Regions from separate parts of the Moritella sp. Urea-trap-13 genome, predicted to be linked through region 1. Evidence: predicted binding sites of a transcription regulator. Region 1 holds the regulator's gene; each other region holds the start of a gene.
The links. Region 1 encodes NrdR, which represses ribonucleotide reductase genes. Its sites were predicted from a motif close to AAACACNANATNTNGTGTTT; they were not measured.

Region 1 (5,180 bases):
CCATAGATGTGGTGGATATGGCACAGGAGCACTGCGGTAAATACGGTAAAAATGCCGAGCTAACCAATCGTTATTCCGATGCGAATCGCATCTTCAATACGCTTATATTTAATTGTTCTTAGTCTGTTTATATCTTAACTGTGAGCCGAATTGAATAAAGGTGAGCACAGGTTCGCTAAATGTAGAGATAGTATTTTGATGCCTACCTTGTTGGTGTTAACATTATTGAAACATGTGATTCTATTTTGTGGTTAGGATATTCTTTGAATCAATAGCGAAAGCGACACTTGAGAAGGTCATCTCAAGTTAGAATAATGGATAGGGTGAGGTATAAAGGATGATGCTGAATTCAAAAAGTAATTATAAACGTTTATTATTAGCGTTAGTTTGTGGCTCGATGAGTTATGCAACATTAGCTAAAGTATACAGTTGGCGTGATGCCGATGGTGCGATGCATTATAGTCAGTTTCCACGTCAAATCGTGGAGAAAAATGCCGCGCAAAGCCGAGCTAGTCGTACACAAATAGATATGAATGATGTCGTCAAGGATTTGTCTGCTTCGAAGAAAGTCGCTAACTTACTCGATGGTCTTGATGATATTGTAGCCAATGCTAACGTTGAGCGTCAAATTGACAAGGTACTCACGCGCCGTGATCCGCAGTTGGTGTTAATTGAACTACAACTCGCCCGTCAACAAGTTGAGCAGCGCGCATTGCTGGTTGCTCAGCAGCACATTCTTAAACAACAACAAACGCTGGCTGCTATCAATAATGCTCAAATAAACAGAGTTGAAGCCAAGCAAGCGCCGAAACCAACCAATAAATTCTTAGTCGGTATCCAAAATAAGTTGAAGCGTCAGCAAATTGCAACGCGACCGCAATCAGTCTCTGTCGTTGAACCCAACAATGCCTTTTTAGCGGCGATTAAACGAAAATTGAATCGTAAGCAAGTCGCAGATAACCTAGGTGCGGGTCGTACTCCGGCAGCAGCATTAGCTCAATCTAACGCCGATATTAATGCGCACAGTCGGCGTACCACAACAGTGAAAAATAAAGAGTTAATACAGGGCGCAGATCAAATTAAAGCGATTGAAAATGAAATTAGCCACAGCCGTAAATCAAGCAAAGCGAAAACACCATCAGCAAAACAAGTTAACTCTGCGCTAATGCTAAGTCGATTAAGCTACAATCAGAAGGCGCGCTTGTCCTTATTAGGCGCGGGTATAAACCAACTTGATATGCAAGATATTGATGTATCGAGTCAATTTGTAAACGAAGTAAATCGTCACGCGGAATAAACCCGCAACAAATATCGTCGGTTTTTATCTTCTTAAAATAGGTATTAAAAACCGACTGATTATTCAACAATTTGTTAACTTATTTATTAATTCCACAAAATTACCTGCACTTTTCTGTACCCGCCTGCTGTTTAACGATAGACTCAGAATAATATTATTCAATAGGATTGTTTATGTTCTGTCCATTTTGTTCCGCGACTGAAACTAAAGTTATCGATTCTCGTCTTGTGGCTGAAGGCCATCAGGTGCGTCGCCGCCGTGAGTGTGCGAAATGTCATGAACGTTTTACTACCTTTGAAACTGCTGAATTAGTCATGCCACGCATCATTAAAACAGATGACAAACGCGAACCTTTTAACGAAGATAAATTGGTTAATGGTATTTATCGTGCGTTAGAGAAACGTCCGGTTGCCGCAGAGCAGATTGAGCTTGGTATTAATCAGATCAAATCAAGTTTAAGAGCCACTGGTGAGCGTGAAGTCGCATCAAGTTTTCTAGGTGAACTGGTCATGGACGTATTAAAAAAACTCGATAAAGTGGCTTATGTGCGTTTCGCTTCGGTTTATCGTTCTTTTGAAGATGTAAAAGAATTTAATGAAGAAATTGCCAAACTCGACAAATAATCCGATATCTGAGTCCTCATGACTATGCCAATCAAATCACGCACCGAGTTAAATCGACTAGTGGCAACACTCGCCTCAACAAGTCAGTTCAATGATACTGACGTACAGCATATGCAACGTGCGATCGCACTTGCAAAACAAGGCCGTTTTACTAGCGCGCCGAATCCCAATGTTGGTTGTGTGCTGGTTAAAGCAGAGCAAATCGTCGGTGAAGGTTTTCATTTACGTGCAGGTGAACCGCATGCAGAAATACATGCGTTAAATACTGCTGATACTGATGCACATGGCGCTGCTCACGGCGCAACTTGTTATGTGACATTAGAACCTTGTAGTCATTATGGTCGAACGCCGCCATGCGCAGCCGCCTTGGTTAAAGCACAAGTAGCTGAAGTTGTGATTGCCATGGTCGATCCGAATCCAAAAGTCGCAGGTAATGGCATCGCGATGTTAATTGCAGCGGGGATTAAGGTGCGTATTGGTTTGTTATCAGAACAAGCCCATGCACTCAATCCAGGCTTTATTCTCCGTATGCGCGAACAGCGTCCTTTTGTACGGTTAAAAATGGCAGCCAGCCTCGATGGACGTACCGCATTGAACAACGGCGAAAGTAAATGGATCACAGGTCCTGCTGCGCGTTCTGATGTGCAAGTTTACCGTGCTCAGGCCAATGCCATCTTATCAACCGCAAGCACTGTGATGATGGACGATGCGTCACTTAATGTACGTTATAGTGAATTAGGTGCAAGCCAAGCTGACTATCCACTCGACGATACATTTCGTGGCTTACTTGCTGAGCAACTCGATTCGGCAGATAAGCCCTTGGCTAAATCAAATCAGTCTCAGGTACGCCAGCCAATTCGTGTAATACTAGATAACCATCGTCGGCTCGATGCCCATATGGCCTCATCGGCGCCAGCGTTGCAGTTATTTGCTCAGCCCGGGCAGATACTATTAGTTAACGGTATTCAAAATATAGTTAATGGCATTGAAAATAATGCTAATGGTGTGGCCGATAATCCTGCCACAGCAGCGATATTAGAGAATGAATCAGTCTCACGAATTGAAATTGGCCAAGATAGTCTCCATAACATAGATCTAAACCAGTTAATGACGACGCTCGCCCAGCAGGATATTAATGAGCTGTGGGTCGAGGCGGGCGCAACGCTAGCTGGTGCATTACTTGAAAATAAGCTGGTGGATGAGATAATTATTTATCTAGCACCTAAGCTCATGGGTGATTGTGCCAGAGGCCTAGCAGTATTAAGCGAGCTAACTGAAATGGCGCAAGTGCCGAAATTTAGCTTTACCGATATCACGCAGGTCGGTGACGATCTTCGTATTACAGCCAAACCGGAATACTAATGTTTACAGGAATTATTGAAACCGTGGGTACGCTCACAGGTTTAACTCCGAAAGGAGCTGATGTGAGTATCACTGTCGACAGTGGTAAACTTGATTTAACTGATGTCAAACTCGGTGATAGTATCGCGACTAATGGTGTATGCCTGACGGTTGTTGAATTACTAAGCAATGGCTACCGTGCAGATGTGTCATTAGAGACGATTAAGCGCTCTGGTTTTGCGCATTACAAGATTGGTGATAAGGTAAACTTAGAAAAAGCGTTAACCTTAAGTACCCGTCTTGGTGGTCACTTAGTCAGTGGTCATGTCGATGGCGTTGCCGAGATTATTAAGATAGCCAAACTTGGTCGTGCGACTGAGTATTGGTTACAAGCACCGAATGAATTAGCCCGTTATATTGCCGAAAAAGGTTCAATTACCATTGATGGTATTAGTTTAACTATTAATGAGATTGACGGCGCTAAATTCAAATTGACGATCGTACCGCATACAGCGTTAGAAACAACCATAGAAAGTTATGTTGTCGGTCGTAAAGTTAATTTAGAAGTAGATGTTATTGCCCGTTATTTAGAACGGATCATGCTAGGTGATAAAGCGGCTGAATCAAGCACGCCTGAACAAGGTATCACCATGGATTTTCTTGCGAGTAATGGATTTTTAAAGTAAAACATCTATTCACGATCAATTTTTAGGTATCAATCAAGTAAGCGTTATAAGTTGATGTGCAGTATTGATTAAAGTAAGCCGGCTGTTGCTGGCAAGGATGCCAGCCTCAAGTCTTAGGCTTCTGATCCCAAGGATGGGTTTATGGCATGCCGGGCGTCTTTAATGAATACTGCCAATTTCACTCTAGCGTATGAATTTGATTGGTCGTAGTTTTTAATTTTTATAAAAGGGCTATGAGCATGGCACTAAGTCGTATTGAAGATATTATTGAAGACATCCGCCTAGGTAAAATGGTTATCTTGATGGATGATGAAGATCGCGAAAATGAAGGCGATTTGATCATGGCTGCTGACAAAGTAACGCCAGAAGCGATTAACTTTATGGCGACACACGGTCGCGGTCTAATTTGTCTAACGTTAACCAAAGCGCGTGTAGAAAAACTGCAACTGCCTTTGATGGTTCAAGACAATACGGCGCAATTCTCAACTAACTTCACCGTATCTATTGAAGCCGCTGAAGGCGTGACGACGGGTATTTCTGCAACAGATCGCGCTGTCACGGTATTATCAGCGGTTGCTGGCGATGCTAAGCCTGCGGATATTGTTATGCCTGGGCACATCTTCCCACTTGCAGCACAAGACGGCGGTGTATTAACGCGTGCAGGTCATACTGAAGCGGGTTGTGATCTTGCACGTCTAGCGGGTTGTGAACCAGCTGGTGTGATTGTTGAGATCTTAAAAGATGACGGTGAAATGGCGCGTCGTCCAGATCTTGAGATCTTCGCTGAAAAGCACGGTCTTAAATTGGGCACAGTGGCTGATTTAATTGAATATCGTAACACTAACGAAACTACCATCGAGCGTGTTGCTGAATGTAAATTACCAACTCAGCACGGTGATTTTGATTTAGTGACTTACCGCGATACCATTGATAATCAAGTACACTATGCGTTACGTAAAGGTGATGTTGTTGCCCAGCAGCCAACATTGGTGCGTGTGCATGTACAAAATACCATGACAGATATTCTGCATACCGACCGCGCAAGCAAGATCTCATGGTCACTTGATGATGCTATGGCACGTATCGGCACTGATGGTGGCGTAATGGTTATCTTAGGTAATGAAGAAAATTCTAACGATATCATTGAAAAAGTAAAACAATTTGCCCAAGAAGATAAAGGCGAAACACAGCCAAAAGCAAAATGGCAGGGAACATCGCGCCGCGTTGGTGTTG
Region 2 (5,180 bases), on a different contig from region 1:
ATGGTGGAAGCTTTTTGCTTTAATGTTAACGGATGCTTCAACAGCGTTACGTGTACCAACAACATTTGCCGTTTCTTGTGATTCTGCATCAGCTTTCATATCGTAGATTGCAGCAAGGTGGTAAACATTATCAATTTGGTCAGTATGTGTTTCTAACCATTGTTCATCAATCCCTAAATTAGCTTTAGTGATATCACCTGTAACCATTTTGATACGACTTTTAACACTTTTATGCACTCTATCCTGTAATGCATTGAATTTGTGTTCTGAGCCTGGGCGAGTTAATACATAAACTTGCGCATCTTCTCTTTCAACTAGACGTTCAATTAAAAAACGACCAATAAATCCTGTACCACCGGTAACTAAGTATTTCATTCCATTATCCTCAACTAAGCTATGTTTAATTTTTGTTAATCAAAATGACTGCGTATCACTTTTGTAGTAGTAATATCATCGAAATCAAAATGAATGTCAATGATGTGCCCTTAACGTAACTTGTAAATAGGCATGTTTTACAACACTTAGTCAGTATTATGTGACGAGTTGTTGGTTTAATTTGATTGTTAATCCTGTTAACAAATAATCAACGGCTAGTGTAAATACTTCATTTCAGTAAATTATAACGACGTTGATGTTTTACAAGCTCAAAGTGTACTTATTTACATTGCATTAACAAGTGTTGAAGCCCATCGTTCAAAATAATGCTTAATTTGAGTGTTTAATTCTAAATATTATTTAAGGTGGTTTCAGCTGGGGTGATCATTAAGTTTAATCTCAATATGAAATCATTTAATGTTATTTTTATCAATTGCTTAAGTTTAATCTTATGCTTCTGATTGATTTTTAGTGAAGCTGTTAACAATAAGGATTAATACTTTAGTGTTAAGTTCTATAAAATATAATTGTTTCTTAGCGATATCATTGATGAATTTGATGTGATTAAAGTCAAAAAAATTAAATTTTTAATGACTTATCTAGGGAGGGTATTTTAGTGCTTCAACATATGTAATTAAGTAACTAATCGTGCGTTGTAGGACTTTAAGATTAGAATATTTGTTCCATAGTTAATTTGTATCTCTAAAGTATTAAATTCTGAATTAAGCCTTTTTACAATTTATAATTTTTAAATTCTGTTTTTGCTTGTGATAGCGGTATCAGGGCTTATTTAATGATGCTTAATAAGCGTTGATTGGTGAGATTGCATATTCAAATCCAGCAATGCCATCATTTTTTGTAATGGCGATGATACGTTGATTACTACTGCCTCGAAATTTTAGTGCCGGATCAAATAGCGGCTGTTCAAATTTACCATCCACTAGATAATCTATGTATTGCACGACCATTTTTTGTTGTGGTGTTAATTGTTCTATCGTATAACCACTCCATAACCATATATCTTTTCCAACACATTCTTTTTTAACTCTTTTTACGAGTCTTAATATACTTTCTAAGTTACTTGGATAGAGGGGATCTCCACCGCTTAAGCTTAATCCGCGACGGCGTATTCGGGTATCGTTTAAATCCTTGATTATTTTGTCTTCAATCTCTTGAGTGAAAACAGAACCATTACCTGGTGACCAGGTTGATTGGTTGTAGCAGCCCTTGCATTGATGCTCGCAACCGCTGACAAACAAGGTTACACGTGTACCTGTGCCATTGATCACATCAAGCGGGTAATATTGAGAATAATGCATAATTACTTCTTAAACGCTAGCCAATAACGAATTGACTAGCCAGTTAATTAACCTGAGGTCGGATGAGTTATAACTATTTACATAGCGTTAATAAATCATTATAAATGTTTAACGCGGCGTTTGACTTCTTCTTGCTTGCCTTCATTAAAAGGTCGCGCGTCTGGACTGCCTAAATAACCACAGACTCTACGGGTCACAGATACCTTGGCGATATCGTGGTTATCGCACTTAGGGCAAGTAAAACCTTTACTGGTACATTCAAACTCACCGGTATAACCACACTCATAACACTCATCAATCGGTGTGTTGGTGCCGTAATAAGGTACACGTGTATAACTGTAGTCCCACACATCTTCCAATGCTTCAATGTTGTGCTGCATATTCGGGTATTCGCCATAACAGATAAAACCGCCGTTACTAATAGCAGGGTAGGGCATTTCAAAATCAATTTTATCGTATGGGTTAACCTGCTTCTCAACATCGAGATGGAAACTGTTAGTGTAGTAGCCTTTGTCGGTCACATCTTTGATATCACCAAAGGTGGTTTTATCTAATTTAGCAAAACGGCTACACAGGTTCTCACTTGGCGTTGCATACAAGCTGAATGCGTAACCGGTTGCTGTGGTCCATTGCTCAGTAGCCACTTTCATGTGGTTAAGCATAGCAATCGCTTTTTGTTGTAGCGCTTTACTATCATAAGGGTGAGTATTATTACCAAATAGCGCATTGATGGCTTCGTGTAAACCTATATAACCCAAAGAAATTGAGGCTCGACCATGCTTGAAGATATCTAATACGTCATCATCTGCATTTAATCTAACGCCGCAAGCACCTTCCATATAAAGGATCGGAGCAACACGTGCTTTAACACCTTTAAGACGTGAAATACGGGTTTGCAGTGCGCGTTTACATAGCACTAAACGTTCATCAAGTAATTGATAGAAGCGTGACTCATCGCCTTTTGCTTGAATGGCGATACGCGGTAAATTAAGACTAACGACACCTAAGTTATTACGGCCTTCGTGAATTAACTCACCTTGTTCTTCATATGTTCCTAAGAAACTGCGACAACCCATAGGTGTTTTAAATGAACCTGTGACTTTTACTACTTGGTCATAATTTAAAATATCTGGATACATGCGCTTAGTTGAACATTCCAGAGCCAGTTGTTTAATATCGTAACTTGGATCTTCTGGCTTATGGTTTAGGCCATCTTTAATTGCAAATACCAGTTTTGGAAATACTGCGGTTTTATGGTTTCGGCCTAAACCAGCAATGCGGTTTTTGAGAATCGATTGCTGAATTAAACGCGCTTCCCAGTTGGTGCCCAAACCAAAACCAAAGGTCACAAAAGGCGTTTGGCCGTTCGCAGTGTGCAAGGTATTTACTTCATATTCCAATGACTGGAATGCATCGAAACATTCTTTTTCGGTGCGTGAACGTGCAAATTCCGCTTTATTTGGGATCGACCATTCTTCCGCTAATAAAGTATTTTTATCAAAGCTCGCTGTTACGTAAGGCGCTAAGATCTCATCAATACGGTTAATTGTGGTACCACCATAAATATGGCTAGCTACCTGAGCTATGATTTGTGCTGTCACCGCGGTTGCTGTGGTGATTGATTTTGGCGTTTCAATTTCAGCGTTACCCATTTTAAAGCCGTGGGTTAGCATGCCATCAAGGTCGATCAGCATACAGTTAAACATCGGGAAGAACGGGGCGTAGTCAAGATCGTGATAATGAATGTCGCCAGCTTCATGGGCATGGACAATATCGCGTGGCAAGATATGTTGTTTGGCATAATGTTTAGCGACAATACCGGCCAGTAAATCTCGCTGAGTTGGTATCACTTTACTGTCTTTATTGGCATTTTCGTTAAGCAGTGATTCGTTACTTTGCTCAATAAGGCCTTTGATCTCGTTGGTTAGAATGCTTTGTGTTTCACGAGCAATATCACGTTGATGACGGTATTCGATGTAAGCGCGAGCAATGAGCTTGTTGCTTTCTTGCATTAACACATCTTCAACGGTGTTTTGGATGGTATGGATCTCAATGGCATGTTCGCTAGATACATCTTGTTGAATCAATATTTGATGTACTTTATTTGCCATGTCGACCGCATAACCACGGTTTTCTTGTTGCACTGATTTAGCTGCAGCGAAAATGGCGTCTTGTATGCATTGAATGTTAAACGGTACACGACAACCATCTCGTTTTATGACAAATAGATCCACAAAATACTCCTTCAGTTTAAAATTGACATTATTATGTGACACCATATATAGATGTTATTTTAATCAGTGACACAATATGTAGTGTATTAGGCTTGAAGTTTGTTTTTGGTGCATTGATTTTGATCAATAATTATCACGCCAAAATAAGGGATTGATAAGGGACGTATTCTCGATCAATAAATGGCGCTATTATGCTTGTAAGTTTATTTTTGAACGATATTTAAACGTAAACTGAACAGCGAAGTGTTTGTAATGAATAAAACTTTACAACGTCTAGAGCTTGCTCTAATATTCGCTCATTGCTGCGGAGGGGTGGCAGAGTGGCCGAATGCACTGGTCTTGAAAACCAGCAGGGGTTAATAGCTCCTCGAGAGTTCAAATCTCTCCTCCTCCGCCATCCATTCAAGAGAACGCTAACCGATTACTAGATAACAGTAACCGCTTAGCGTTTTTTTATATCTATTTTTCACATATTCCACATTTTTTTCACTAATCCTCTGCTAACTTCATTATTATACCTGAACGTTTATACCCACAGCATTAACATCCGTGTGCACATGTGATTGGTATTCTTCATTTTTGTTGAGACATTAGCTTATGAACTCATTTATCTTTAACTGTATTCGTCCTTTCTTTATTACTACCTCTGTTGTTATCAGTTTGATTTTCTCTACTCTCACCTTTGCTGAGAACAAGGTTATCCAAGCGCCGACATTTAATTTACCTGGTGTCGATAACACGCAAGTTAATCTTGCTGATTATCGTGGCAAGGTGGTGTTAGTGGATTTTTGGGCATCTTGGTGTACGCCTTGTATTCGTTCATTTCCGTGGATGGATGAAATGGTGGCGAAATATGGCGAACAAGGGTTTGAAATTATTGCTATTAATATGGATCAAGAAGCTGTTTTAGCAAAAAAATTCTTACAACGTTACCCGAATAACTTAACCATAGCATTTGATCCGCAAGGTACCGTGGCTGAGCAATATAAAATCATGGGATTGCCTAATTCATTTATACTTAATAAAAAGGGCGAGATTGTGTATAAACACGTCGGCTTTAGATTATCAGAGTTAGATAAATACGAAGCCGAGATATCATCGTTATTACCGTAATGATGAGAGCAGATAGAACAGAATTGATAGAAAAAAACGAGTAGAAATAAATAAGTAGAAACAATTTATATAAATAACTGATATAAAATAATGTAGTTAATTTTTGGAGTGGCTTATGAGACGGATTTTATTATTAGCC
Region 3 (5,180 bases), on a different contig from region 1:
ATCGCAGTAATACGCTCACCTTCTTCCAGTGGTAGTAAGTTAATAATTGGCTTACCACGGGCTTGACGACTAGCTAATGGTAATTGATATACCTTCATCCAGTACAAGCGACCACGGCTTGAGAAGCACAGAATATGATCATGTGTATTAGCAACCAACAGACGTTCAATGAAATCTTCTTCTTTCATCTTCGTTGCTGATTTACCTTTACCACCACGACGCTGAGCGTCATAATCAGTAAGAGGCTGATACTTAACATAACCTTCGTGAGACAGTGTTACTACAACATCTTCACGTTCAATTAAGTCTTCTAAATTAATATCTGCACTGCTTGCCGAGATCTCAGTACGACGTTCGTCACCAAAGTTATCTTTTGAAGCTTGTAGCTCTTCAGTGATCACTTCAAGTAAACGCGCTGGCGTATTAAGAATATGTAATAACTCAGCAATAACTTCGAGTAAATCTTTATATTCGTTAAGGATTTTCTCGTGTTCTAGACCTGTTAGTTTGTGTAAACGTAAGTCTAGGATTGCTTGTGCTTGTATCTCTGTTAAGAAATACGAACCTTCACGAATACCATACTCAGCTTCTAACCATTCAGGACGAGCAGCATTATCACCAGCACGTTCTAACATTGCAGCAACGCCGCCTAACTGCCAACCGCGGCTGATCAAGGCTTGCTTTGCTTCTGTCGATGTTGGTGATTGCTTAATTAAAGCAATAATGTCATCAATATTTGCTAGTGCAATCGCTAACGACTCAAGGATATGAGCACGTTCACGCGCTTTACGCAGTTCAAATACAGTACGACGTGTAACAACTTCACGGCGATGACGTAAAAATGCATCTAGCATTTCTTTTAACGTGAAAATCTTTGGTTGTTTGTCGATCAATGCAACCATGTTTATACCAAACACAATTTGCATTCGCGTTTGCGCATAAAGGTTGTTTAATACAACTTCACCAACAGCGTCACGCTTAACTTCAACAACCATACGCATACCATCTTTATCAGATTCGTCGCGTAAAGCACTAATGCCTTCAATTTTCTTATCTTTTACAAACTCAGCAATACTTTCAATCAAGCGTGCTTTGTTTACTTGGTACGGTAGTTCGTGAACAACGATTGTTTCTCTGCCACGTTCGTTGGTTTCAATATCTGCGCGAGCACGGATATGAATTTTACCACGACCAGTACGGTAAGCTTGCTCGATGCCAGCTTTACCATTAATGATACCGTGTGTTGGGAAATCTGGGCCTGGAATGTATTCCATTAATTCTTCAAGACTTAAGTCTGGATTTTTAATTAATGCTAAACAACCATTAATCACCTCGTTTAAACTATGAGGTGGGATATTGGTTGCCATACCTACAGCAATACCAGATGAGCCATTAACCAATAGATTAGGAATACGCGTTGGCATAACTTCCGGAATGAATTCAGTACCATCATAGTTAGGTACGTAATCAACCGTTTCCTTCTCTAAATCGGCAAGTAATTCATGCGCGATTTTTGACATTCTGATTTCGGTATAACGCATTGCGGCTGCAGAATCACCGTCAACAGAACCGAAGTTACCTTGACCATCTACCAGCATGTAGCGCAAAGAGAAAGGCTGCGCCATACGTACAATAGTGTCATAAACAGCTGTATCACCGTGTGGGTGATATTTACCGATTACATCACCAACAACACGTGCTGATTTTTTATATGGTTTGTTCCAATCATTCTTCAATTCGCTCATTGCGAATAAAACGCGGCGGTGAACTGGCTTCAAGCCATCGCGAACATCAGGAAGAGCACGACCAACAATAACGCTCATAGCGTAATCTAAATAGGAATTTTTTAATTCTTCTTCAATATTGATAGGTGTGATTTCTGTGGCTAAATTACTCATATAAGCCTTTACCCCTAAGTTTTAAAGTGCTTTCTATTATATTTTTTAGAGATTCATTCTAGCATAATATTTACCAGCAAATACAATATATAAGAAAATTAACTTACTTGTAATACGATTTTATTCACTATTTATTCACTCATCAATAAATAATACTTCTGAAATCATTTTCTCGTTATATACTGTGCCCATATTTATTATTATTCACCCTATTACTTTATCAAGAAGACTTTGTATGAATGTAGATAAACAGGAAATCGCTAAATTTGAAGCCATGGCAAGTCGTTGGTGGGATCCAGCAGGTGACTTCAAACCATTACATCAAATCAATCCATTACGCTTAGACTACATTGATGAGCGCAGTGGCGGTCTATTTGGCAAAAGAGTTCTAGATGTTGGCTGTGGTGGCGGTATCTTAACCGAAAGTATGGCTCGCCGCGGCGCACAAGCATTAGGCGTTGATATGGGTAAAGAACCCCTCAATGTGGCTAAATTGCACGCACTTGAATCAGGTACTGAAGTTGAATACCGTCAAGTATTAATAGAAGAGTTAGCAGAAGAACAGCCAAATAGCTTTGATGTCATTACGTGCATGGAAATGCTAGAGCACGTACCGGATCCCGGTTCTGTGGTTAATGCATGTATGCGTTTAGTTAAACCAGGTGGCCATGTATTTTTCTCAACGATCAATCGTAATTTAAAATCATACTTGTTCATGATTGTTGGTGCCGAGAAGATTATGAAGATGATGCCTAACGGTACCCATGACCATAAGAAGTTTATCCGCCCTTCTGAACTGCTACATTGGGTTGATCAATCAGGTCTATATTGTCATCACATGACAGGCCTGCATTACATTCCATTAGTTGACCAGTTCAAACTGGGCGAGAATGTTGACGTTAACTATATGCTGCACACACAGCTTATTGATTAATGTCATACTTAGTTCACCTGACAGCGCCTTGTTGTTAGGTGAATATATTGCCACTCCCTTATGCCTCTATTTTTCTTTTATACTTCTATATAGCATAGATACAACGCCATAAATTCAGCTCATCTCTACATCCCCATATAAGTAAACGTTTTCCACTTTGTAGGTAATATGAAACTTACTGCATACAAAATGACGTAATTGTTTGTTATAACAACCAGCTCGCATAATTATAATATAATACTTGCATGGTAGTTTTATAAACGGATTAGCTGTAAATATAATCAAAGTTTTTGAAGATCATCACATAAGCTTGGCAACACTTTTTTTTATTTTTTTTTTCACTTTAACTGTTGATTTTTGCTAACCGTAATTGATCACTGAGGCCAGAATGTAAGTCGCTACTAACTCACCAAATTATCCACATGTTATTCAGTTTACTGCTACTTGCCAAAAATCAATTATCACTCTATCTTGTATGCATGAATACAGGACAACACTACATCTTGTGTATTAACAAGAATATCAGTACTAGTGTTGGTAGACACATTCTTAACATTGTTTTAAGGTTAGTCAGCTAAATGAATAAGAATTTACTAGTTACAAAACGCAGCGGTAAGCAAGAAACGATCGATCTAGAAAAGATCCATCGTGTGATCAAATGGGCAGCTAAAGGGTTGAATAATGTATCGGTATCACTGGTTGAGTTAAAATCTCACATCCAGTTTTACGACGGTATTCGCACTGAAGATATACATGAAACCATGATCAAAGCTGCGGCGGATTTAATTAGTGAAGAGGCGCCAGATTATCAATATCTTTCAGCGCGTTTAGCTGTATTCCATTTACGTAAAAAAGCCTACGGTAAATTTGAACCGCCAGCGCTTTATGACCACGTAAAATTAAATGTTGATGCGCATCGCTATGATGCTCACCTACTTGCTGACTATACTGTTGAAGAATTTGCAGAAATGGACCTGTTCGTTGATCATTGGCGTGACATGAACTTCTCTTACGGTGCTATTAAGCAGCTAGAAGGTAAATACCTACTACAAAACCGTGTTTCTGGTGACATCTACGAAAGCCCACAGTTCTTATATATCTTAGTTGCAGCAAGCTTATTTGCGACTTACGATAAATCAGTGCGTATGGACTACATTCGTCGTTTCTACGAAGCAACATCAAGCTTTAAGATCTCACTACCAACACCAATTATGGCTGGTGTTCGTACCCCTACTCGTCAATTCAGCTCGTGTGTATTGATCGAGTGTGACGATAGCCTAGACTCTATTAATGCTGTATCTAACTCTATTGTTAAGTATGTATCGCAACGTGCTGGTATCGGCATCAATGCAGGTCGTATTCGTGCACTAGGTAGCTCAATCCGTGGTGGTGAAGCATTCCACACTGGTTGCATCCCATTCTACAAACACTTTCAGACAGCCGTTAAATCGTGCTCTCAAGGTGGTGTTCGTGGTGGTGCTGCAACATTATTCTACCCACTATGGCATTTAGAAGTTGAATCACTGTTAGTACTTAAAAACAACCGTGGTGTTGAAGAAAACCGTGTACGTCATCTTGACTACGGCGTGCAAATTAACCGTTTAATGTACCAACGTTTAATTGATAACAAAGACATTAGCTTGTTCAGCCCATCTGATGTAGATGGTTTGTATGATGCATTCTTCCAAGATCAGGATGAATTTGAGCGTCTATATAAGCTTTACGAACAAGATCCATCAATTCGTAAACAAACAATTAAAGCCAGCGAACTGTTCGGCTTAGTCATGCAAGAACGTGCAAGCACTGGTCGTATCTACATCCAAAACGTAGATCACTGTAATACCCACAGTCCATTCGACCCAGCTGTAGCACCGATTAGACAAAGTAATTTATGTCTTGAAATTGCATTACCAACAAAACCAATGCAACACCCAGGTGATGAAGAAGGTGAAATTGCACTTTGTACATTATCTGCATTCAACCTTGGTGCGATTAAAGATTTAAGTGAATTAGAAAACCTTGCAGACCTAGCAGTACGTGCACTTGATAGCTTACTTGATTACCAAGACTACCCGATGCCAGCGGCTGAAAAATCAACCATGGCGCGTCGTTCTTTAGGTATAGGCGTGATTAACTACGCATACTACCTCGCAAAAAACGGTGTTAAATACTCAGACGGTAGCGCAAACAACTTAACGCACAGAACATTTGAAGCGATTCAATTCTATCTATTGAAAGCGTCGATGAACCTGTCGAAAGAACGAGGTCCATGTTTAGCATTTAATGAAACGACTTACTCACAAGGTATCTTGCCAATTGATACTTATAAGTCAGCGCTAGATGAGATT

Region 2: nrdD (anaerobic ribonucleoside-triphosphate reductase) is a predicted target of NrdR. The motif match lies at 3,996-4,015, and genes of this name have one in related genera.
Region 3: nrdA (class 1a ribonucleoside-diphosphate reductase subunit alpha) is a predicted target of NrdR. The motif match lies at 3,324-3,343, and genes of this name have one in related genera.

Annotation. Positions count from the first base shown of each region.
Region 1 is NZ_PJCA01000038.1:102,825-108,004, reverse strand. Features, by position in the region: gene CXF93_RS18475 (hypothetical protein) at 1-122, shown strand, start outside; gene CXF93_RS18470 (DUF4124 domain-containing protein) at 338-1,297, shown strand; gene nrdR (transcriptional regulator NrdR) at 1,471-1,920, shown strand; gene ribD (bifunctional diaminohydroxyphosphoribosylaminopyrimidine deaminase/5-amino-6-(5-phosphoribosylamino)uracil reductase RibD) at 1,945-3,282, shown strand; gene CXF93_RS18455 (riboflavin synthase) at 3,282-3,947, shown strand; gene ribBA (bifunctional 3,4-dihydroxy-2-butanone-4-phosphate synthase/GTP cyclohydrolase II) at 4,187-5,180, shown strand, end outside.
Region 2 is NZ_PJCA01000027.1:454,953-460,132, forward strand. Features, by position in the region: gene CXF93_RS04850 (SDR family oxidoreductase) at 1-375, opposite strand, end outside; gene nrdG (anaerobic ribonucleoside-triphosphate reductase-activating protein) at 1,176-1,694, opposite strand; gene nrdD (anaerobic ribonucleoside-triphosphate reductase) at 1,793-3,928, opposite strand; tRNA gene CXF93_RS04865 (tRNA-Ser) at 4,235-4,325, shown strand; gene CXF93_RS04870 (TlpA disulfide reductase family protein) at 4,526-5,041, shown strand; gene CXF93_RS04875 (DUF4266 domain-containing protein) at 5,157-5,180, shown strand, end outside.
Region 3 is NZ_PJCA01000031.1:168,974-174,153, reverse strand. Features, by position in the region: gene gyrA (DNA topoisomerase (ATP-hydrolyzing) subunit A) at 1-1,898, opposite strand, end outside; gene ubiG (bifunctional 2-polyprenyl-6-hydroxyphenol methylase/3-demethylubiquinol 3-O-methyltransferase UbiG) at 2,134-2,832, shown strand; gene nrdA (class 1a ribonucleoside-diphosphate reductase subunit alpha) at 3,411-5,180, shown strand, end outside.